Regions from separate parts of the Allobosea sp. P1_B10 genome, predicted to be linked through region 4. Evidence: predicted binding sites of a transcription regulator. Region 4 holds the regulator's gene; each other region holds the start of a gene.
The links. Region 4 encodes LexA, which represses DNA repair genes until DNA is damaged. Its sites were predicted from a motif close to TGTTCNNNNTGTGTTCNG; they were not measured.
Positions count from the first base shown of each region.

Region 1: recA (recombinase RecA) is a predicted target of LexA. The motif match lies at 1,558-1,575, and genes of this name have one in related genera.
Region 2: AC1D2L_RS07250 (putative DNA modification/repair radical SAM protein) is a predicted target of LexA. The motif match lies at 2,098-2,115, and genes of this name have one in related genera.
Region 3: AC1D2L_RS09735 (YifB family Mg chelatase-like AAA ATPase) is a predicted target of LexA. The motif match lies at 2,921-2,938, and genes of this name have one in related genera.

Region 1 covers NZ_JBFTZP010000002.1:584,489-590,311, forward strand. The annotation lists gene alaS (alanine--tRNA ligase) at 1-204, opposite strand, end outside; gene recA (recombinase RecA) at 389-1,435, opposite strand; gene AC1D2L_RS07525 (hypothetical protein) at 2,075-2,935, opposite strand; gene AC1D2L_RS07530 (M10 family metallopeptidase C-terminal domain-containing protein) at 3,141-4,448, opposite strand; gene AC1D2L_RS07535 (hypothetical protein) at 4,733-5,107, opposite strand; partial or broken gene AC1D2L_RS07540 (transposase) at 5,632-5,823, shown strand, end outside.
Region 2 covers NZ_JBFTZP010000002.1:525,710-531,532, reverse strand. The annotation lists gene AC1D2L_RS07255 (UdgX family uracil-DNA binding protein) at 1-849, opposite strand, end outside; gene AC1D2L_RS07250 (putative DNA modification/repair radical SAM protein) at 849-2,066, opposite strand; gene AC1D2L_RS07245 (hypothetical protein) at 2,245-2,421, shown strand; gene AC1D2L_RS07240 (glycogen/starch/alpha-glucan phosphorylase) at 2,502-5,030, shown strand; gene glgX (glycogen debranching protein GlgX) at 5,250-5,823, shown strand, end outside.
Region 3 covers NZ_JBFTZP010000003.1:498,038-503,860, reverse strand. The annotation lists gene AC1D2L_RS09760 (NAD(P)/FAD-dependent oxidoreductase) at 1-496, shown strand, start outside; gene AC1D2L_RS09755 (helix-turn-helix domain-containing protein) at 571-798, opposite strand; tRNA gene AC1D2L_RS09750 (tRNA-Ser) at 1,107-1,196, opposite strand; gene AC1D2L_RS09745 (hypothetical protein) at 1,406-1,726, shown strand; gene AC1D2L_RS09740 (TAXI family TRAP transporter solute-binding subunit) at 1,892-2,869, shown strand; gene AC1D2L_RS09735 (YifB family Mg chelatase-like AAA ATPase) at 2,991-4,529, shown strand; gene AC1D2L_RS09730 (ATP-binding protein) at 4,675-5,823, shown strand, end outside.
Region 4 covers NZ_JBFTZP010000004.1:300,797-306,619, forward strand. The annotation lists gene AC1D2L_RS12030 (anthranilate synthase component II) at 1-443, shown strand, start outside; gene trpD (anthranilate phosphoribosyltransferase) at 458-1,471, shown strand; gene trpC (indole-3-glycerol phosphate synthase TrpC) at 1,479-2,270, shown strand; gene moaC (cyclic pyranopterin monophosphate synthase MoaC) at 2,267-2,749, shown strand; gene AC1D2L_RS12050 (molybdopterin molybdotransferase MoeA) at 2,749-3,960, shown strand; gene lexA (transcriptional repressor LexA) at 4,043-4,747, shown strand; gene AC1D2L_RS12060 (ComEC/Rec2 family competence protein) at 4,830-5,823, opposite strand, start outside.

The sequences.
Region 1 (5,823 bases), on a different contig from region 4:
GACGCATTTCTGCGCAGTGGTCGCGCGCGAATAGGGCCGCTTTTCCTGCCCGGTGAAGACGTTCTTGAACTGGACCATGCCCGAATTGGCGAACATCAGCGTCGGGTCATTGCGCGGCACGAGCGGGCTCGATGGCACGACCTCGTGGCCGTTGGACTTGAAGTAGTCGAGGAAGGTCGACCGGATCTCGTTGACGCCGCTCATCGCAATGAAAACTCTGGTTCAGGACGGGCCGGGTTCATCCGGCGATATCAGGGTTTCTAGTCAGGCGGCTTGATCCTGTCGAGAGAGGCTGTTGCGGAAGCTCTCCGGCCAAAGCCTTGCCACCGAACGAAAACGGGCGGCCCCGAGGAGCCGCCCGCCTGTCTTGGAGATCGCGACCTGATGCTCAGGCCTGGCCCTCGTCGAGATCGTCATCGGTCGGCGTGGCCTCGTCGAGGATACGCTCGGCGACGAGGCCCGAATTCTGGCGGATGGTCGCCTCGATGCGTGCGGCCATCTCAGGGTTGGCCTTGAGGAAGGCCTTGGCATTCTCGCGACCCTGGCCCAGTCGCTGGCTGTCGAAGGAGAACCAGGCACCCGACTTCTCGACCATGCCGGCCTTCACACCGAGGTCGACGAGCTCGCCGACCTTGGAAATGCCCTCGCCGAACATGATGTCGAATTCGACCTGCTTGAAGGGCGGCGCCACCTTGTTCTTGACGACCTTGACGCGGACCTGGTTGCCGGTGGCCTCGTCGCGATCCTTCAGCGTCGCAATCCGGCGGATGTCGAGACGCACGGAGGCATAGAACTTCAGTGCGTTGCCGCCCGTGGTCGTCTCCGGGGAGCCATACATCACGCCGATCTTCATGCGGATCTGGTTGATGAAGATGACCATGCAGTTGGAGCGCGAGATCGATGCGGTAAGCTTGCGTAGCGCCTGGCTCATCAGGCGGGCCTGGAGGCCCGGCTGCACGTCGCCCATCTCGCCCTCGATCTCGGCGCGCGGCGTCAGGGCCGCCACGGAATCGACCACCAGCACGTCGATCGCGCCGGAGCGCACCAGCGTGTCCGTGATTTCCAGCGCCTGCTCGCCGGTGTCAGGCTGCGAGATCAGCAGGTCGTCGAGATTGACACCGAGCTTGCGGGCATAGACGGGGTCGAGCGCGTGTTCGGCGTCGACGAAGGCGCAGATGCCACCCTTCTTCTGCGCCTCGGCGATGGTGTGCAGGGCGAGCGTCGTCTTGCCCGACGATTCCGGCCCGTAGATTTCAATGACGCGGCCTTTGGGCAGGCCGCCGACGCCAAGCGCAATATCGAGCCCGAGCGAACCCGTCGACACCGTCTCGATCTCGATCGCTTGCTGGTTCTTGCCCAGCCGCATGATCGAACCCTTGCCGAAAGCACGTTCGATCTGCGAGAGCGCTGCGTCCAGCGCCTTGGCCTTGTCCATCGAGGAGCCTTCCACGAGCTTGAGATTTGCCTGATTCACGGTGCGGCTCCTTATGGCAGGGGCGCTGCGACTTCTCAATGCGCGCCATGAGAAGAAGTGATCATGATTTGTTCTCATGCGCAAGTTCTTTTTTTGTTCTCATAGGGGGTATAGCGATAGCCATGGGCTTGGACCGCTTCTGACCAGAACAGACGGGGGACATCATCCCGCGGGGGGGGGGGGGCGGTACCAATATTTCGGTTTTGGCGGCGGCTCGCCGAGTGGCGCCTTACAACTCGTCTGCCCCGCTGGCCGGAAAGAGTTTTTGCTCGACCAGTTGGCTCTCAATGCCATCTGCGCTGACGCTTGCTTGCAAAAGCATCGAGCCTGGTGCAAACCCATTCAACCATTCTCGAATAAGAACTGCCGGGTATGCTGGCAGATGATGGGCCTGCCTCAGCCATCCACGCGAGCAGGCGACAAATTTCCGCATGCCGATCTATCAATTCGTTCGTGAAGCTGCCCCTCTCCTCCTCACGCTTAAGTCTAGCATCTGCCAGAGCCCAACGGCGCTGCTTCTCCGCACGAATGCGGCCCTCTTCCTCCCGCTTCTCGCGGCCGACTTTGCGGCTGGCGAGGATCCGCTCCCCCCATCGACGATCAACGGAATAACGCCCTCAAGCCTCTGCTTTTTGCTGTCCGCCCATTGGCGCCGCAGACCTCTATCCAACCGGATATCTCGATAAACAGTTGGCCGGTCCGCTTGTGAAAAGTCTCCGGATAGCTGCGTCCGTATCGGTGGGATGGCCTCGGATTGCCTACACGGTTGTAGCGTTGAATTTCCCCATCGCGGCGTGCTGCCTGGGCAAGGTCATGCGTGGTGGGCTCATACGACATGCAACGCGTGACTTCGCTCAGAGAAAATTCGACATCATCGTTCGCGATGGCGACACGCATTCGCTGGCCTGTCGGGTCCAATGCCAGACCTCGCTGCTCAAGCGCCCTGGCCAGCAAGTCCAAAATCGTGATCGTCGGTTCAACGGATGCGATGGCGACGGCAATCCCGCATTCTCCCTCTCCTACCGCCTTTGCAACATCGTCGGTTTGGGAGCTTTTCTTTCTTAGCGTCTGAGCGGTCCGCCTCACGGTGGAGCGGAGTTCAGTAAACTCCTTGGGGGCTTCCTCGGGCCCTGGGTTGTGGATTTCCGGCGTTTTCTCCTGCCGTTCGATCCGCTCGGCTCTTCGGCGAATGATCACGGCGCGGATCGGCTCCGGCGTCGCATCAATGCCAATTGGAATTTCGATGGCATTCAATTTCGGATCGGCAGCCTCGGCGAAATAGGTTTTCTTGACGCTCTGCCCGGCTGCGATCCTTGCCCAATAGCCGCGTTGTGGGGTTGGAACGCGATGCCGATTACAGATCTTCGCAAGACCAACGTCGGATATGCCGAACTCCTCGGCGAGGGTCGTCAACGGCTTAGACCAAACCAAGTCGTACAAGGCTCGTCGGGTCAGCTTCATTAAACGGAATCGCGATTTGGGACCAGCGCCACCGGCCTAACCGCCAGAGGCGCACGCGCCGGTGAACGAGCCGACGTCGATGCTATTGGTTCAGGAGCCTGCACCCCGGCAAAACGCGAGTACACAATCCGAAATCACAGGACGTTGCCTTTATTTTGCATTCGAAACCACGACCACGTGTGATTTTCCCCCAATACAATCGCCATCACGTAAAATCGAACCTATTCGTAGACGAAACGCCAGGGTCTTCCAGGCCGATCAGCGCGACGAACCCGATCATCTGCCCCAAGGCGACCCCTTTTGCGAATTGCTCGGATAGATGGTCTGAAATGCCCACCCCCTCGTAGAGAGCCTCGAAATAGTCAATCTGTGACTGGAAATGCGCCTGCTGAGCCAGCGTAGGGGCGCGGCCAAAGACGGACTGGTAGGCTTCCCCGATGAAGACAGCCTCGGATTGTTCTCCATATTTTGCGCTGAACTCCGGCGTTTCGGCAAAGGCCCGCCCGAAAGCCTCATAGGGGCCGAGCGCCGGGTTCGCGACACCAAGTCCCTTGTAATATTCGTACTGCGAATTCGCGAATTCGTTCAGGGACTGCAGCTTGCTTTCACTCGGCACAGAGCCGGTGAAAAACGCAAAGACAGAAGCGGATGCCCTGGATTCATTGAAACCATCATCCGGCGTCGGATCGGCTATCACAACGGGAACGAAAGCCGCGCTCTCCGGCGGCGGATTTTCGGGAGGCGAGCCATTGCCGCCGTCTATTCGAGCGAAATAGATCTCAACGCCGCCATCCTTGCCAGGCCGCTGTTTCGCTTCTCCAGCAGTTCCAGCCCCCCTGGCGATCAAGGCGATGTCTGCATCACCGATCTTGAAAGCGAGAGTCTGCCCAGAATAGGTCAATTCACTGAGCGACCCAATCGCATCCTCGACATGGATATATTCACCGAACTCCAAATCGGTGACAGTATCACCGTCAAGCTCGGCAGCAGTACCGCTGAAAACGTCAACACCACCCCCGCCTGTGAGAACATCCTGACCGCCCCTCCCGGTGAGAATGTTGCTGATGTCATTCCCGACTATCTCATCATTGCCGCCGCCTCCTGTCGCATTCTCAATCAGGACGCCCTTGGCAATGGTGTACCCACCATAGACATGCGCGGCATGACTGAAGAGCCCGCCGCCCGTCGGCGTATTATCACCAGTCGCTGGGCGGAGATCGATGAAGGCGTTCCGCTGGCCGCTGTAACGTATCTCGTCCACCCCTCCGGTGTCGTAGATCGTGACCCAGGAGAGCCCGTCGTCTGGAACACGGTCGGAATCGACGATATCGTAGCGATCGTGACCAGACTTGTATGTCGTATTGTATCCGTAAAACTCTCCGAGAGCGATAATATCAAATACGCCTAGCGTACTCGTGTATCCGTAAAGGTTTTGCGAATTCAAATAGGCATTCTCATTGCTTAGTTTTATCCTGCCATCATCCTCAAAGACATAAACTGAGCGATATGCCATCGCCGAGTACATTGTATGTATGAAATCGTGATCACCGAGATTCGATGCCCCCCCCCGGCTCGCCGCCCGGAAATGGTTTCTCATCAAACGGATGGTTCAATCCGAGCGCATGGCCTATCTCATGGAAAAAAGTGTTATAATCATAGCTTCCTATGTAAATATCTTCATCCTCGGCCGAGGAAACAAGATCATATCCACCAAGTAATCTATCTGAATGGACAGACGATAAAATTTCATGATACGCAACAGCGCGCGAAGTATCAATAATTTCAATTAAATTGGGATTATCTTCTTCTAAATAAACTTCGACAAAATTTAAATCTATTACGTTCGATATTTCCAACAATACAGACCTGAATGCATTTTTTTTGCTGCTCAGTCCACGCCTTATCCCCTGAATCACTAAGTAAATACGTCAATACACGCTTTTCATCCGCGAACCTCCATATATATGAAGGTGAAAATTGCAACGCGCCTACATAGGGATCATCGCTAATATCTATTTGCTCGGCACCGGCTGCACGGGCCGGGCTCTCCGCCATTGCAACTTTTTGCACTGCCAAAGTTGTACCGGGACTGTCGGAACCGAGGCGCCCGCCCGAAGTCGCTGCAACTTGCCCCTGCGGCACTATCGCATCCCGATAGTCCAATACAAACATAGAGATCTCCAATGCAACATGCGCACATGGAACGTCATCCGTCCTGTATATCAGCGGATCGAAGTTTCTTCCCCCCCGACCATCGACGTAGTTGGTTCCGATGCTGCTGGGCTCGTTCTCATGCAGAAGACTTTGCTGCGGGGCAGCCTCACCGCGCGTTGGACCCGGGCCGGCGTGTCGCAGTCTCTCTGCCGGCTCCCCCTTTTGCGGGATCGGGACGCGATGCCGGTCACAGATTTGTGCAAGACCAACGTCGGATATCCCAAATTTCTCGGCGAGGGTCATCATCGCCTTCGACCAAACCAAGTCTTACAGGGTCTTTCGAGTGAGCTTAATCAAGTGCAATCGCAATTTCGAACTGACGCATCAGATCGTCGCGATGCGGCGATGACCGAATGGGGGAACGGCCCCCCATGGTGCCGGCCGCATGCCATTCGACCGCTAGGCCGTAAATCCATAAGCGCGTCCGGCCGATTCCAGCGGCGGCGATTTCGTGTTTCAAGCTCTGAAAGGGGAGCTTGGCGATGGGACGCTACGAACTCAGTGATTTCGAATGGACTGCGATCGAGCCGCATCTTCCCAACAAGCCGCGCGGCGTGCCCCGTGTCGATGACCGCCGGGTTCTGAACGGCATCTTCTGGGTGCTGCGGTCGGGTGCGCCCTGGGCGGATGTGCCGGCTCGCTACGGCCCCCCGACGACGATCTACAATCGCTTC
Region 2 (5,823 bases), on a different contig from region 4:
GTCCGGCGAGACAGCCAACACGCGGCTTCGCTCGGCCTGCCTCAGGTGCCGCTCCGGGGGCAGCGTCGGCATGGTCTCGATCATCGCCGCGGCCCGCCGGGCAGCACCCGCGATCAGGGGCGCGATCAGTTCGGCCTCGGGCAGGTTGCGCCAGTACTTTTGCGGCATCTCGGCCTTCATGGCTTTGATCTTGAGCCGCGCCGGATTGAAGATGTTGGCGTAATAGGTCCGCCAGTAATCCTCGATCGCATCGTCGTTGGGCGCATCGCAACGCGACGCAGGCGCGCCGACATGCAGCTTCGCGAGATCCCAGTGCAGCGATCCCTGCGGCGTCAGGATCGACCAGCGCATCGACGCGAAGCGCTCGACAAAGAAGCGCGAGGCGCGTTCGAGAATGAAGTGCTCTGGCTCGAACCAGGCGACATAGGCCACCCCGCCATCGTCATCCTCCACTTCGCGAAACCGCACGAAGGCGGTCATCTTGTGGACGTCGCGCCGGACGCTGCGCGCCATGGCCTCGGCGCGGTGGACATCCGCATCCGTCGTGAGCTTCAGCAATTGCGGCTCATGCTGGAGGCGCGCCAGCATGCGGTAGAGCATGCCGAAGCGCTCGGGATCGCTGTGGCAGATCACCTGGTCGGCAAGCTCGAGAAAAGCGCGCGGCACCGTCAGTCGTGCGCCGTCCGAGGGAGCGTCGCAGGCAACCTCCGCGCCGCCGAACAGGCCGCCAGCCTCCTGCCCGACCAGCCAGGCGACCTCCGACGGGGCGATCCCGCGCTGCGCGAGCGCTCTCGCCTGCCTGCGCCAGCCCTCGTAATCGGCGGGATGGGCGAGCCTGGCGGAAACCATCACAGCAGCGCCAGCTGTTGCGGCCGCGGCGCTAGATGTTGGCGAAGGCGGTCGCTGTCGAGCGCGGCACCGGGCCGCCAGTCGGCGGTGACGATGAAGTTGCGCAGCACAGTCACGGAGCGCGCGAGCTTGCCGACATCGTCGAGCGTCAGCCGCCGGATGCGTCGCATCTCGATGATCCGCTTGACGCTGCGCGTTCCCAGCCCCGGCACCCGCAACAAGTGCTCGCGGTCGGCCTTGTTGACGTCCACCGGAAAGCGCTCGCGATGGCGCAGGGCCCAGGCCAATTTCGGGTCGATGGCGAGATCGAGCATCTCGCCCGATTGCGTGTCGAGGATCTCGCCGACCTCGAAACCGTAGAACCGGGTCAGCCAGTCGGCCTGATAGAGCCGGTGTTCCCGCATCAGGGGCGGCTCGACCAGCGGCAATTGGCTCGACGAATCCGGGATCGGGCTGAAGGCCGAGTAGTACACCCGGCGCAGACCGAACGAGCCATAGAGCTGGGCGCTGCGCTGCAGGATGGAGGCGTCGCTTGACCCATCCGCGCCGACGATCATCTGCGTGCTCTGGCCGGCGGGAGCGAAGACCGGCGCCTTGCGGCTCTTCACGCGCTCGGCCTTGCTCTCCTCGATCTTCAACCTGAGCCCGCCCATCGCCGAGCCGATCTCGCGCGGCTTCTTTTCCGGTGCGAACCGCTTCAGCGAGATCTCGCTCGGCAGCTCGACATTGACCGAGACGCGGTCGGCATAGAGTCCGGCCTCGGTGACGAGGTCGGGGCTCGCGCTCGGGATGAGCTTGAGGTGGATGTAGCCGCGGAACTGGTGGACCTCGCGCAGGGTTTTGACCACGCGCACCATCTCCGACATCGTGTAGTCAGGCGACCGAATGATGCCCGACGACAGGAACAGGCCCTCGATATAGTTGCGCCGATAGAAGTTCAGCGTGAGATCCACGACCTCCTCGACCGAGAACCGCGCCCGCTCGACATTGCTCGACGAGCGATTGATGCAGAAGACGCAGTCATAGCTGCAGAAATTCGTCAGCAGGATCTTCAGCAGGGAGATGCAGCGCCCGTCGGGCGCATAGGAATGGCAGATGCCCGAGCCAGTGGTCGAGCCGATGCCCTGCCCGCCCAGCGAATTGCGCTTCGACGTGCCGCTGGATGCGCAGGACGCATCATATTTCGCCGCATCGCTCAGGATCGCGAGCTTCTGCATCACCGTGAGTTGAGCCAAGACGCCATCTCCATGTTCACTGTATGTTCCTAGCAACGAATGACCCTGCGCGCGAGTTCCAGGGATCGGGACCAATCGTCGCGGCTGGTTCGCCTGCGAGCTTTCTGGAACCCCGGCGAGCGCGGCAGCGTTGTTCCCGCGTTCGACAGGAGGGGGATCGATGCGAATTCTTTTGGTTATTCTGGTTTTGGCGATCGGTTACGACGCCGTGGTCCATGAGGGCGCCTATACGCGCAGCGTATGGACGAGCCTGGTGGGTTTCACCGGCTCCGCTGTCACAGGCGCCAAGCAGATCGGCGAGCGCGCACGGGACGAAACACGCAGCCCGACGAACTGAGGCCGCGATCAGCCAAGGCTCGCGCCAAGGCACAGCGAAACGCACAACCATGTTGCAGTGCGGTTTCGGCTGGACTTGGCATGGCGTTGGTTCGACACTCGCCACAGCCGCAACAGCCAGGATGCCGACGCTTGAACGACACAGCCACGCAGGCCAAGGCCGCCACCGAGCCCAATTCGACGGAATTGGTAGAGAAGCTGAAGGCCGAAATCGTCCGCAAGCTCACCTACTCACTCGGCAAGAACCCGTCTGTGGCCCAGCCGCATGACTGGCTGACTGCAGCGATCCTGGCCGTGCGGGATCATATCGTGAATGTCTGGCAGCATTCGACGCGCGAGAGCTACAGGACCGGCCGCAAGCGCGTCTATTATCTCTCGCTGGAATTCCTGATCGGCCGCTCGCTCGCCGACGCGCTGAGCAATCTCGGTCTGACCGGCGTCGTCGCTCAGGCAATGTCCGAGCTCGGTGTCGATCTCAGCGCGATCGAGACGATCGAGCCCGATGCGGCGCTCGGCAATGGCGGCCTCGGCCGCCTGGCCGCCTGCTACATGGAGGCGATGGCCTCGACCGGTGTTCCGGCGCTGGGCTATGGGATCCGCTACGACCACGGCCTGTTCAAGCAGCGCATCGATGGCGGCAAGCAGGTCGAGGTCCCCGAGGACTGGCTCTCCTTCCGCAATCCCTGGGAGTTCGATCGGCGCGAGAGCGCATACCAAATCGGTTTCGGCGGCGGCGTGGCGGCGACAGACAAGCCCGGCGAGGTCGTCTGGACGCCAGAGGAGACCGTCTTTGCCGTTGCCTATGACACGCCGATCGTCGGCTGGCGCGGCCGCGATGCCACCACGCTGCGGCTATGGCGCGCCCGCGCGATGCACCCGCTCTCCCTAGACGCCTTCAACAAGGGCGACCTTGCCGGCGCCGTCGCCGAGCGCAACCGCGCCGAGGCGATCTCGAAGGTGCTCTACCCCAACGATTCCACGCCGGCGGGCCAGGAACTGCGCCTGAGGCAGGAGTTCTTCTTCACCTCGGCCTCGCTGCAGGATCTCGTCGGTCGGCATTTCCGGCAGTTCGGCAAGTTCGACAACCTGCCCGACAAGGTCGCGATCCAGCTCAACGACACCCATCCGGCGCTGGCCGTAGCCGAGATGATGCGGCTGCTGATCGACGAGCGCGGGATCTCCTGGGAAGATGCCTGGGCGATCACCAACGGCACAATCTCGTACACGAACCACACCCTTCTGCCCGAGGCCCTGGAAACCTGGCCAGTCGCGCTGATGGAGCGCCTGCTGCCTCGGCACATGCAGATCATCTTCGCGATCAATGCCCGCTTCCTAGACGGCGTTCGCCGGGCGCCCGGCGGCGACCAGGTCGATCTCTCGACGATCTCGCTGATCGACGAATATCACGGCAAGCGCGTGCGCATGGCCCATCTCGCCTTCGTCGGCTCGCACACGGTCAATGGTGTCTCGGCACTGCATTCGAAGCTGATGCAGGAGACCGTCTTCGCCCCGCTCCACGCGATCTTTCCCAACCGCATCACCAACGTCACCAACGGCATCACGCCGCGGCGCTGGCTTTTTGGCGCCAATCCCGGCCTGACCAGCCTGCTGAAGGAGGTCTGCGGCGATGGCCTCACCGACGATATCGAGCAGATCGAGCGCCTGGCCGCCCATGCTGGCGATGCCAGCCTGCATGAACGACTGATCGCGATAAGGCGGCAGAACAAGCTGAAGCTCGCCGCAGTGATCAAGCACGAGACCGGCGTGATCGTCGATCCCTCGGCGCTGTTCGATGTGCAGATCAAGCGCATCCACGAGTACAAGCGCCAGTTGCTCAACATCCTTGAGACGATCGCGCTTTACGACGCGATCCGCTCCGAGCCCTATCGCGACTGGGCCCCGCGCGTGAAAATCTTCGCGGGCAAGGCTGCCTCCAACTACGGGACAGCCAAGGCGATCATCAACCTGATCAATGACGTCGCCAATGTCGTGAACAACGACATCACCACGCGCGACCGCCTCAAGGTGGTGTTCCTGCCAAACTACAATGTCAGCGCCGCCGAGATCATCATCCCCGCTGCCGACGTCTCCGAGCAGATCTCGACCGCCGGGATGGAGGCCTCGGGCACCGGAAACATGAAATTCGCGCTCAACGGCGCGGTCACGATCGGCACCATGGACGGCGCCAATATCGAGATCAGCGAACGCGTGGGGCTGGAGAACATCGTGATCTTCGGCATGAGCGCCGCAGAGGTCGACGAGGCCAAGCGCAATCCCCGACCGACCAACGAGGTCATCGCCAACGCCGCCCATCTCGAAGGCGCGCTCGATGCGGTGGCCGGCGGCGCCTACTCGCCGCGCGAACGCGACCGCTATCTCGGCCTGGTCGAGGGGCTGCGGGCCAACGACTGGTTCATGGTGCTCAACGATTTCGAGAGCTATCGCCAGGCGCAGCGCCACATCGATACGTTCTGGGCCGACCAGCCCGGCTGGTGGCGCAAATCCATTGCCAACACAGCCCATTGCGGCTGGTTCAGCGCCGATCGCTCGATCCGCGAATATGCGCAGCGGATATGGCACGTCGATGCCGGTTTCGCCGCCAAGGGCTAGGACGGCTGCTTTGCCGGCGTGTTCACAGCCTGCTGGCAATTTCGCGTCGAAGCCCAACCGTAATCCCGGACGACCGCAGGGAGACCCGGGATCCATTCCTGAACGACACTGGTAAGCGCTCCGGAATGGATCCCGGATATCGCTGCGCTGCGTCCGGGATGACGCGGATCGGCAAACTCTTGGGAAGACCGCCGCGCAGGGCGACAAGGAGCGATCTCGATGAGCGCCACGCGGCTCGAACCTTGCCCGCTGCCGGCCCGCATGGGCGCCACGGTGACGGCCGACGGCGTTGCCTTCGCGGTGTTCTCGCGTAACGGCGACAGGGTTGAACTCTGCCTGTTCGACGAGCCCGGCGAGCGCGAGGTCGCGCGCCTGCCTCTTCCCTGCCGCAGCGGCGATATCCATCACGGCTTCCTGCGCGGGGCAGCGCCGGGGCTGCGCTACGGCCTGCGCGTCGCTGGACCGTTCCAGCCCGAGCTTGGGCACCGCTTCGATGCCGCGAAACTGCTGGTCGACCCCTATGCGACATCCATCGACCGCGGTTTTCGCTGGGACCCGCGACTGGCGCAGCATGGCGTCGATACCGCCCATCTGGTTCCACGTTGCATCGTCGCGGATACGCTTGCGACGCTCCCCGTCGAGAGGACAGCCCCGAGCTTCATCTATGAACTCGGCGTCAAATCCTTCTCGATGCGCCATCCCGAGGTGCCTGGCCCCATTCGCGGCACGCTGGCAGCCCTGCGCGAGCCAGCCATCCTCGCTCACCTTGCCAGGCTCGGTGTCAGCCATGTCG
Region 3 (5,823 bases), on a different contig from region 4:
GGGACCCTGGTCCAACGACCTCTATGATCGCCTCGGCTATCGTTTTCCGCTCGGGTTCAAGCGCGGTTACCACATGCACTACGAGGCCGCGGGCGAGACGGACCTGCCCTATCCTTTATGCGATGCGCAGGCCGGCTTCGTCCTGACACGAATGCGGCGGGGCATCCGCCTGACGACGGGCATCGAACTGGCCGGCCGTGATGAGCCCTCGAATTCCTGGCAGCTCGACCATGCCGAACAGGTGGCGCGTCGCATCATGCCTCTGGGCCGGCGTCTCGACGCCGAACCCTGGCGGGGAGCGCGCCCCTGTCTCCCGGACATGCTGCCGATCATCGGCCGCGCGCCCCGGCATGACGGGCTCTGGTTCGCATTCGGCCACGCCCATCACGGCTTCACGCTGGGTCCGGCGACGGGCAGGCTGCTGGCCGAGATGATGACCGGCACGCCGGGCTTCTGCGACCCTACCCCATTCGCGGCGGACCGATTCGGCGCGTGAATCCGCGCGCCCCTATGAGGGGCCGGACGCGCGCGCAAATGCTTCTCAGATCCGCCACATGAGCGGTAGCAGGCTCACTGCGCGGCGATTTGCGACGGCTCCGGCACCTCGTGGCCTTCTGCGGCGTAGAGGTTGATCTTGTTGCGCAGAGTGCGAATTGCAATACAGAGCATATTCGCTGCCTGGGTGCGATTGCCGCCGGTCTCACGCAACGTCGCGAGGATCAGATCACGTTCGACATCGGCGACAGTCAGGCCAACGAGCTGCTCCACGACAGCCTGATCCGGGTTGAGGTCGTGCATGGCCACGGTCCCTTCTGAGCCCCCCAGAGCCCCCGAATATCCCCGCTAGGGGGCACCCTCATGGTTAAGAATTAGTAAATCACCGGCTCGCACGACCATGGTTGCTGGCCGCGGGGCGCTCGTCTTGCCGGCGACAGCACCGCACGGCGTGGGCGAATGTCCAGACGACGGCGACCGCGACGCGGACGATGCGAACGGTGAGGAGCCGTGGAGGATGCAGGAGGCGCCGCAACGCGGAATCGGCGCAGGCCGCACCCGGAGGGGGCAGCGTCGCTGATCGCTTCAGTTCAGTCATCGGTTGAAAATGATGGCGGACAGGGAGGGATTCGAACCCTCGATACGGTTTCCCGTATACACACTTTCCAGGCGTGCGCCTTCAACCACTCGGCCACCTGTCCGGCGGGGTGCTTATGACCGGCCAGCCGGCTTCTTTCAAGGGCCGATCGGCATGCTATGCACATTTGCTCGCAGCAAAGGTGGTCGCTGTTGCAATGCCGGGGCGGAATAGACACATCCAAACGACGAAACTCGGCAGCCCGCTCACGGCGCGGCGGCCTGTGGGCACTGGCACGGCCCCCCGCCGCGCCAGCGCAAGGGGCTGGAAAACATGCGCTTTCTGCTGCGCCTGCTGGGTTATGTCCTGATCGCGGCGGGCTTCGTCGCGCTCGTCATCGACGGAGCGCGCTCGATTGCCAATTCCACCTTGCAATTCACTGCGCTGGGCGAAATCCTGGCGAGCGTGCTGCGCGAGCGCTACCCGATGATCCAGTCGACGGTCGAACGCCAGATTCATCCGCTGCTCTGGGATCCCGTCCTGCTCAACCTGATGCTTGCCCCTGCGGCCTTGATCGCGCTGCTGCTCGGGTTCCTGCTGTTGCGCCTGGGGGCCAGGGCCGAGCCCGGGATCGGCATCGTCACGAGACGGTGAGGGAAAATCGCCGCGCGATGCCTTGAGCACCAGCCCGGCGTGCCTATGTCGGGTGCGGCGGCAGTGGAATAGTCCATACTTCCGTCATCGCCGACGGCGCGCAGGCTTGCGATAGCTCCGGCGCGCTGCGACCGTCCGCAACGACCGGTTCCAGGATCCCCCCAAATGTCACAGCGCTTCCGCCCGAGAACGATCCTGGTCGGCGCCGCCATCGGCGTCATGCTGGCAGCCGGACTGGCGTTTGCCCAGGCGCCCGCCTACTTCTCGATCACCACCGGTGGCGTGGGCGGGACCTATCACGCGATCGGCACGCTGATCGCCAAGGCGGTCTCGACCCCGCCGAGCCTGGTATCGACCGCCATCGCCAGCAACGGCTCGGTTGCGAACATCAACGCGATCAGCAGCGGCACGGCCCAATCGGGCTTCGTGCAGGCCGATGTCGCCTATTGGGCGTATTCAGGAACCGGCGTCTACGAGGGGCGGTCGAAGGTCGCGGAACTCCGCTCCATCGCCAACCTCTATCCCGAGAGCGTCCACCTCGTCGTGCGCCGGGCCGCGAATGTGAAGGCGATCGCCGATCTCAAGGGCAAGCGGGTCTCCATCGACGAGCCGGGCTCCGGCACGCTGCTCAATGCGGCGGCGATCCTGACCGCCTTCGGCGTCGAAGGGCAGGATTTCCACGCGGAGTTCGCCAAGCCGGCCCATGCTGCTGCGATGCTGAAGGCAGGGACGATCGACGCCTTCTTCTTCACCGGCGGTTTTCCGACCGATACGATCGCGTCGCTTGCGGCCGCCGGCACGGACATCGATCTCCTCCCGATATCCGGCGCTCCGGTCGAGGCGCTGGCGAAGCACTATCCGTTCTTCAGCCAGAACGAGATTCCCGCCGGCACCTACAAGGGTATCGGCGCAGTCAAAACTCTCGCGGTGGGCGCGCATTGGGTGACGTCGTCACAGCAAGCCGCCGACACCGTCTATGACGTCACCAAGGCGTTGTGGAGCGAGAGGACACGCGCCGCGCTCGATGCCGGCCATGCCAAGGGCAACGCAATCCAGCTGAAGACGGCGCTCGACGGCCTACTTGGCGTGCCACTGCATCCAGGCGCAGAGCGCTTCTATCGGGAGGTCGGGCTGCTGAAATAGCTCCGAATTCGAGGCAGAAGACCGACTTCGCCCTTTGACTGACAGTGGATAAGTTCCCTATATGTTCTTGCTGTAGCGTGAAAACTCCGCTAGCTTCCCCTGGGGAATGGGGTGGTGCGAGATGGTCACGCGGGTCGCGACTGTGGCGTTCGAGGGCATCGAGGCGCGCGCCGTCGATGTCCAGGTCCAGGTCACGCCCGGCGGCGTCGCCTTCATCCTGGTCGGACTGCCGGACAAGGCTGTCGCGGAAAGCCGTGAGCGGGTCAGGGCGGCGCTGATCGCCTCGGGGCTGGCGCTTCCGGCCAAGCGCATCACCGTCAACCTCGCCCCGGCCGACCTGCCCAAGGAAGGCAGCCACTACGACCTGCCGATCGCACTCGCCGTGATGGCCGCGATAGGGGCGATCCCGGCGGACGCGCTCGCGGGCTACACGGTGCTGGGCGAGCTTGCGCTCGATGGCTCGATCACAGCGGTGGCCGGCGTGCTCCCGGCAGCGATCGCAGCCTATGGCCGCGGCCAGGGCCTGATCTGCCCGGCGGCATCGGGGCCGGAAGCCGCCTGGGCTGCGGCCGATATCGACATTCTCAGCCCGCGCTCGCTGATCCAGCTCGCCAATCACTTCAAGGGCACGCAGGTAATGGCGCGCCCGGAACCGGCCGTGGCGCGCCAGCACGGCCCGCTGCCGGACCTCGCCGACATCAAGGGCCAGGAGAGTGCCAAGCGCGTGCTCGAAATCGCGGCCGCCGGCGGGCACAATCTTCTGATGAACGGTCCTCCGGGAGCCGGCAAGTCGATGCTGGCGAGCCGCCTGCCCTCGATCCTGCCGCCGCTGACGCCGCGCGAACTCCTCGAAGTCTCCATGGTGCTGTCGATCGCGGGGCATCTCGCCGATGGTGCCCTGACGGACCGGCGCCCCTTTCGCGCGCCGCATCATTCGGCCTCAATGGCGGCTCTGGTCGGTGGCGGCCTCCAGGCCAAGCCCGGCGAGGTCTCTCTGGCCCATCATGGCGTGCTTTTCCTCGACGAACTGCCGGAGTTCCAGGCTCAGGCGCTCGACGCCCTGCGCCAGCCGATGGAAACCGGCGACGTGCTGATCTCGCGGGCCAACCATCGCGCGGTGTATCCCGCACGTTTCCAACTCGTCGCCGCGATGAACCCGTGCCGCTGCGGCAAGGCGACGGAGCCCGGCTTCTCCTGCCGCCGCCAGCAGAACGAACGCTGCATGGCGCAGTACCAGAGCCGCATTTCCGGACCGATGCTCGACCGCATCGACATCACGATCGACGTGCCGGCCGTGACCGCGTCGGATCTGATCCTGCCGGCTTCGAGCGAGGGCTCGGCCGAGGTCGCGGCACGGGTCGCAGCGGCCCGCGCCTTGCAGACGCAGCGCTTCGCGGCCCTCGGGCTGGCGCACGTCACCACGAATGCCAGCTGCCCTGCCAAGGTGCTCGACGATATCGCCCGGCCCGACAACGCCGGGTTGAGCCTGCTGCGGGATGCAGCCGACGCTATGCGTCTCACGGCGCGCGCCTATCACCGCGTGCTCAAGGTGGCGCGGACGCTCGCCGATCTCGACGGCGAGGCCAAGGTCGGGCGCATTCATCTGGCCGAGGCTCTGTCCTATCGCTCGCGCATCGATCAGGTGGCGCAGGCGGCGTGAGGCTTTCGCATGAATTGGTGCGCAGGCGCGCCGCGGCCATCATGCGCAACGCCGTCGAGACGGTTAACAGATCGGATCGTTCATCCCGTCGAGTTCGAGGCGTCCCCCAACTCTTTTTCAATGGCCACCTGCTAAACATGATGGCATGGACCCCGCGCTCGCCTCCCTTCCGTTCTGGATCGCCGCCGCGCTGGCTGCCGTGGCGTGCCTGTGCGCCGCGTTGCTGGCGGCCAGTCGCAGCAGGATCGTGCGGCAGGCTGGCGAACTGGCGCGCGACGTCGACACCCTGAACGACCGGCTCTGGACGCTGGCCGACAGCGAAGAACGTTACCGCAGCCTGATCGAGGCGCAGGGCGATCTGATTGTGCGTCGCGATGCCGGACGCATCGTCTACGCCAATGCCGCCTATGCAGCCTTGCTCGGGATCGACGAGGCCGAACTCGTGGGCAGCCGGGGCGAACCCAGGCGCATCGCCAGCCGCCCGACCGAGGCGCTCGCAGACGGAACCCGGGTCTTCGACGAATGCCTGATCGGGGGCGATGGCGCCGAGCGCTGGATCTCCTGGGTCGAGACGGTGGTGCCGGTCGCATTGGGCAAGACCGTTCTGCAGCGCGTCGGCCGCGACATCACCGCCCGGATCGCCGGCGAACGCGATCTGGTCGAGGCACGCGCCCGCGCCGAGAGCGCCAGCGACGCGAAATCGCGCTTCCTCGCCACCGTCAGCCATGAATTCAGGACACCGCTCAACGGCATCCTGGGGATGGCCGACCTCCTGCGCGACACGCGGCTCGACCCCGAGCAGACAACCTATGTCGATGCACTGCGGACTTCGGGCGAGGCGCTGCTGTCGCTCGTCGACGACATCCTCGACGTCGCGAAAGTCGAGGCCGGCAAGCTCGAGCTTACCCAACAGCCCTTCGACATCGCCTTGGTCACCGAGGGCGTGACAGAATTGATGGCGCCGCGCGCCCAGGCCAAGGGACTCGAGATCGCGACTTCGATCGCGCCGGGCCTGCCGAGCCTGGTCATCGGCGATCGCGACCGCGTCCGGCAGATCCTGCTCAACCTCACCGGCAATGCGATCAAGTTCACCGATATCGGCGGCGTCGGCATCCGTCTCGATTACTCGCCCGAGGGCGTCGTGATCGCCGTCGCCGATACCGGGCCCGGCGTCCCCGCCGACCGCCTGCAGGCGATTTTCGAGGAGTTCGAGCAGGCCGACAGCACCGCGACGCGCCGGCATGAGGGCACAGGCCTCGGCCTGGCGATCGTGCGCCAGCTGGCAAAGCTCATG
Region 4 (5,823 bases):
AGGCCGGCATCTGCCTCGACCTGATCCGCGAAGGCGCGGGCAGAAAGCCTATCTTCGGCGTCTGCCTCGGCATGCAGGCGATGGGTCAGGCCTTTGGCGGCGCTGTCGTGCGCGCGCCCTTGCCGATGCACGGCAAGGTCTCGGCGATCAAGCATCACGGGCGTGGCATCTTTCGCGGCATCAACGGCCCCGTGCAGGCCACGCGCTACCACTCGCTGGTCGTGGCGCGCGAGAGCTGCCCCACTGAATTCGACATCGAGGCCGAGTCCGATGACGGGCTGATCATGGCCCTCTCGCATAGGGACCTGCCCCTGCACGGGGTCCAGTTCCACCCCGAGAGCATCGCCTCCGAGCATGGCGCGACGATGCTGCGCAACTTCCTCGACCTCGCGCAGCGATGGTCGCAGCAGCGCAAAGACGCCGCCCTTTCCGAGACAGCCTGAAGTTCAGAGTTCCCATGGACGATTTCAAACCCTTCATCGCCAAGGTCGCGACCGGCGCCACGCTCTCGCGCGAGGAGGCTCGCGACGCCTTCGACACCATTCTCTCCGGCGGCGTAACCAACGCCCAGGCCGCAGCCTTCCTGATGGCCCTGCGCGTGCGCGGCGAGACCACCGAGGAGATCGCCGGCGCGGTCGGCGCCATGCGCGGCAAGATGCTGCGGGTCACGGCCCCGGCCGACGCTGTCGACATCGTCGGCACCGGCGGCGATTCGTCGGGCTCGTACAACGTCTCGACCCTGGCCGCGATCATCACCGCCGCCTGCGGCGTGCCCGTTGCCAAGCACGGCAACCGCGCCGCCTCTTCGAAATCCGGGGCCGCCGACGTGCTGATGGCGCTGGGCGTCAAGGTCGGGCTCGATCCGGCCGCCACCGCCCGGTGCATTTCCGAGGCCGGCGTCGGCTTCATGTTCGCGCCGACGCACCATGCCTCGATGCGCCATGTCGCGCCGGTGCGTACCGAGCTCGGCACGCGCACGATCTTCAACCTGCTCGGCCCGCTCTCAAACCCGGCCGGCGTGACGAAGCAGCTTGTCGGCGCCTTCTCGGAGACCTGGCTGGAGCCGATGGTGCGGGTGCTGTCGTCGATGGGTTCGCAGCGCATCTGGGCCGTGCACGGCTCCGATGGGCTCGACGAGATCACCACCACGGGCCCGACCCGCGTCGTCTCGCTGGACAATGGCAAGGTCGAGAGCTTCTCGATCAGCCCCGATGACGTCGGCCTGGCGCGCGCGAAGGCCGAGGATCTGCGCGGCGGCGAACCCGCACAGAACGCAGCCGCCCTTAGCGCCGTGCTCGACGGCGAGAAGACCGCGTTCCGCGATATCGCGGCCTTCAACGCCGCCGCCGCTTTGCTCGTCGCGGGCAAGGCCGGCGACCTCCGTGACGGTCTGGCCCAGGCAAACGCCGCGCTCGACTCCGGCAAGGCCAAGGCGACGCTGGCGACGCTCATTTCCAGCTCGAACGCGTGAGCCGGCGATGACCGACATTCTGGCCAAGATCGAAGCCTACAAGCGCGAGGAGATCGCGGCTGCCATGGCCGCGGTCCCGCAGGCGCGGATCGAGGCCATGGCCGCGGCGCAGACCGCGCCCCGCGGGTTCGCCGACGCGCTCGCCGCCAGGCATGTGCAGGGCCAGCCCGCGCTCATCGCCGAGATCAAGAAGGCGAGCCCCTCCAAAGGCCTGATCCGCGCCGATTTCGACCCGCCATCGCTGGCGCGCGCCTATGCCGAAGGCGGGGCGGCGTGCCTCTCTGTCCTGACCGACGCACCCTCCTTCCAGGGCAAGCCCGAATTCCTGACGCAGGCGCGCGAGGCCTCCGGCCTGCCGGCCCTGCGCAAGGATTTCCTCTATGAAACCTATCAGGTCTACGAGGCGCGGGCCTGGGGCGCCGACTGCATCCTGATCATCATGGCTGGCGTCGACGATGCGGCGGCGCGCAGCCTCAACACGGCAGCCCGCGACCTCGGCATGGACGTCCTCGTCGAGGTCCATAACGAGGCCGAACTGGAACGCGGCCTGAAGCTCGACAGCCGCTTGCTGGGCATCAACAACCGCGACCTGCGCAGCTTTCATGTCGACCTCGCAGTCACCGAGCGGCTCGCACCGCTGGTGCCGGCCGACCGCATCGTGGTCTGCGAGAGCGGCATCTTCAGCCATGCCGAAGTGCTGCGGATGAAACAGAGCAAGGTCGAGACCTTCCTTGTCGGCGAGAGCCTGATGCGTAAGCCGGACGTCGCGCAGGCCACCCGCGAACTGCTCGGCGCATGAGCGGCCTAAGCCACCTCGATGCGCAGGGTCAGGCGCATATGGTCGATGTCGGCGACAAGGCCGAGACCTCGCGTATCGCGATCGCCGAGGGCCTCGTGATCATGCTGCCCGAGACGCTCGACATCGTGCGGCGCGGCGACGCCAAGAAGGGCGACGTGCTCGGCACCGCCCGCCTCGCCGGCATCATGGCCGCCAAGCGCACCCATGAACTGATCCCGCTCTGCCACCCGCTGCTGATCAGCAAGGTCGCCGTCGATCTCACCATCGATGAGACGCTGCCCGGCGTGCGCGTGCGCGCCGAGGTCAAGATGAAGGGGCAGACCGGCGTCGAGATGGAGGCGCTGACTGCCGTCTCGGTGGCCTGCCTCACCGTCTACGACATGGTCAAGGCTGTCGATCGCGGCATGCGGATCGAGGGCATCCGCCTCGTCCACAAATCCGGCGGCAAATCCGGAACCTACGAGGCTGCGCCCGGCTGATGGCACTGACCCCGGTCAAGGTCGCACTCAAGGCGCTGCTCGACAGCGTGCCTGCCACGACGCCTGCGGAGACAGTGCCTCTCGCGCGCGCTACGGACCGAATCCTGGCAGCGCCGGTCACCGCCCTGAGAACCCAGCCGCCTTTCGCCAATTCGGCCATGGATGGCTATGCCGCCCGCGCCGAGGATCTCCGCCCCGCCACCCAACTGCGCGTCATCGGCGAATCAGCCGCCGGCCGCGCTTTTGCAGGCACTGTAAGCCCCGGCGAAGCCGTGCGCATCTTCACCGGCGCGCCGATGCCCGAAGGCGCCGACACCATCCTGATGCAGGAGAACGCCGACGGCGTCGGCAGCGCGACGATCACGGTCCGCGAGGGCGCGGCCAAAGGCCGTTTCGTCCGCCCGGCCGGCCTCGATTTTTCGCAAGGTGACGTGCTCCTGCCGGCCGGACGCCGGCTCGACAGCGCGGCGCTCGGCCTCGCCGCCGCCGGTGGGCACCCCACGCTGCCCGTCCGACGCAAGCCGCTGGTCGCGATCCTGGCCACCGGCGACGAGCTCGTGTTGCCGGGCGAGACGGTCGGACCCGACCAGATCGTCGCCTCCAACAGTTTTTCACTGGCGGCCATCGTCGAGCAGGCCGGCGGCACCGTGCTCGACCTCGGCATCGCGCGCGACAACCACCCCGATCTCGCCGCCAAGATCGAGCGCGCCAAGGCTGTCGACGCCGATGTGCTGATCACGCTGGGCGGCGCCTCTGTCGGCACGCATGACCTGGTCCAGGAGGCGCTGAAGGCGCAGGGCATGGATCTCGGCTTCTGGAAGATCGCCATGCGGCCGGGCAAGCCGATGATGATGGGCCGGCTCGGCCGCATGGTCGCGCTGGGCCTGCCGGGCAACCCCGTCTCGTCTATCGTCTGCGGCCATCTCTTCGTGAGCCCGCTGATCGAGGCTCTGCTGGGCATGCCGGAACCCGAGCGCGACCGCTCGGAGCCAGCCACCCTGGAAACCGATATGGCGGCCAACGATGAGCGCGAGGACTATGTCCGCTCGGAGCTGACCCGGAGCGCGGATGGCTGGTTGGTGACGCCGTTCTCGAAGCAGGATTCCTCGATGCTGAGCCTGCTCGCCCGCGCCGATGCGTTGACCATCCGACCGGTCCTGGCGGAGCCGGCAAAGCGCGGCGACGCATGCCGGATCCTGCGGCTGCGCTGAGCTTGCTTGCAGAACACAACGCGAACGTGTATACCGTTCTTGATTTGTTTCGAATCTGCTCGAGGGAGCGCCCGCTGGGACCATGCTGACACGCAAACAGTTCGAACTGCTTCGTTTCATTCAGGAACGCCTCCGCGAGAGCGGCGTCCCCCCTTCCTTCGACGAGATGAAGGACGCACTCGACCTCAAGTCGAAATCGGGCATCCACCGCCTGATCATGGCATTGGAGGAGCGCGGCTTCATCCGCAGGCTACCCAACCGCGCCCGCGCGCTTGAGGTCATCAAGATGCCGGACGGCATCGCAGGCGGACAGGCCGGTCGCCCGCGCTTCAGCCCATCGATCGTCCAGGGCGGGCTCAGCAAGGCCAAGCCGGCCGCTGCGCCGCCTGAGGAGGACGCGCGCAACATGGTGGCGATCCCGGTAATGGGACGCATCGCCGCCGGTACGCCGATTTCGGCGATCCAGAGCCGCAGCCACAGCGTCTCCATGCCCGCCGACATGCTGGGTTCCGGCGAGCATTACGCGCTCGAGGTTCGCGGCGATTCGATGGTCGAGGCCGGCATCCTCGATGGCGACACGGTCGTCATCAAGCGCCAGGATACGGCCAATACCGGCGATATCATCGTCGCCCTCATCGATGACGAGGAAGCGACGCTGAAACGCCTGCGCAAGCGTGGTTCATCGATAGCCCTCGAAGCCGCAAATCCCGCATATGAGACGCGCGTACTTGGTCCCGACCGGGTCAAGATCCAGGGTCGGCTGGTCAACCTGTTCCGACGCTACTGACAAGCTGAATGCGCTTGGAAAGCGCGCGACCGACCCGGATTGGCCGTTGCGCGACGCTTTCCGCATGGAGGCGGCGCGCGCTCTATAGGGGCTCGGCCTCTCCGGCATCGGCAGGTTCGCTCGCCGGGCTCACCGGCGCCACTGCTGCCGGTTGCTGGCTCGGACGAGAACTCGACGGTGCAGCGGCCCTGCCGCCGGTGCGCGTCCAAGGTCGCTCGACATCGGCGCGCTCGGCCTGGAGCACGCGCCATCCGCCTGCCCTCGATATCAGCGAGGTCGCGCCATCGCGCCCCAGCGCAATGCGGTCGACCAACTTGGCGGCACAGGGCGCTGACCACGGTATCGGCGTGACCACGAGGTCGGCGCGGGCACAATCCTCGATGATGCCAAGCCGCTCGCGCGCATAGGCGATGCTGCGGCCGTCCTTTGTGCGGATGACACAGCCCAGCGCATCGCAGGCGGCGCCCTGGCGCAGGCTCGCATCGGTCGGCGCGCGATTGTCACCGTCAGCGTTCAGCCATTGCTGGATGACGAAGGCGCTCGGCCGCCCGGCAACGATCAATCGCTCGTCGCTGCCGCGCACCGCGATGCCGGAGCCGTCGCGCTCGACAAGCACATCGGGGCGCTCGGGCTTCGCCGCCACGGCGACACCGGCGATCAGCGGCAGGATGGCCAGCAGGCGCAGCTTGGTGCTCCAGAGCGTTGCCCAGAGCAGGCTCAGCGAGAAGCAGATCAACGCCGCTGGACCGAACGCAGGGATGACGAGCGTCGAATGGTCGATGGTCGCCACCCAATGTGCCAGCTTCAGCACGAACTCCGACGCCAACCCCATAGCCGCCCAGGCCGGCCAGTCGAGCCCGAACGGGTAGGCCAGCACGCCGAACACGGCAGCCGGCATCACGACAAGCGAGACAAAGGGCAAGGCCAGCGCGTTGCCGAGCAGGCCGAACGGGTTGAAGGCCTGGAAGTGATAGGCGCCGAAGGGCGCGGTCGCAGCCGTCGCGAGCAATGTCGTCACCAGGATCCCGAGCGCAGCGATCCAGAGCGGACGCAGAGGCCAGGGCAGCGAGGATGGC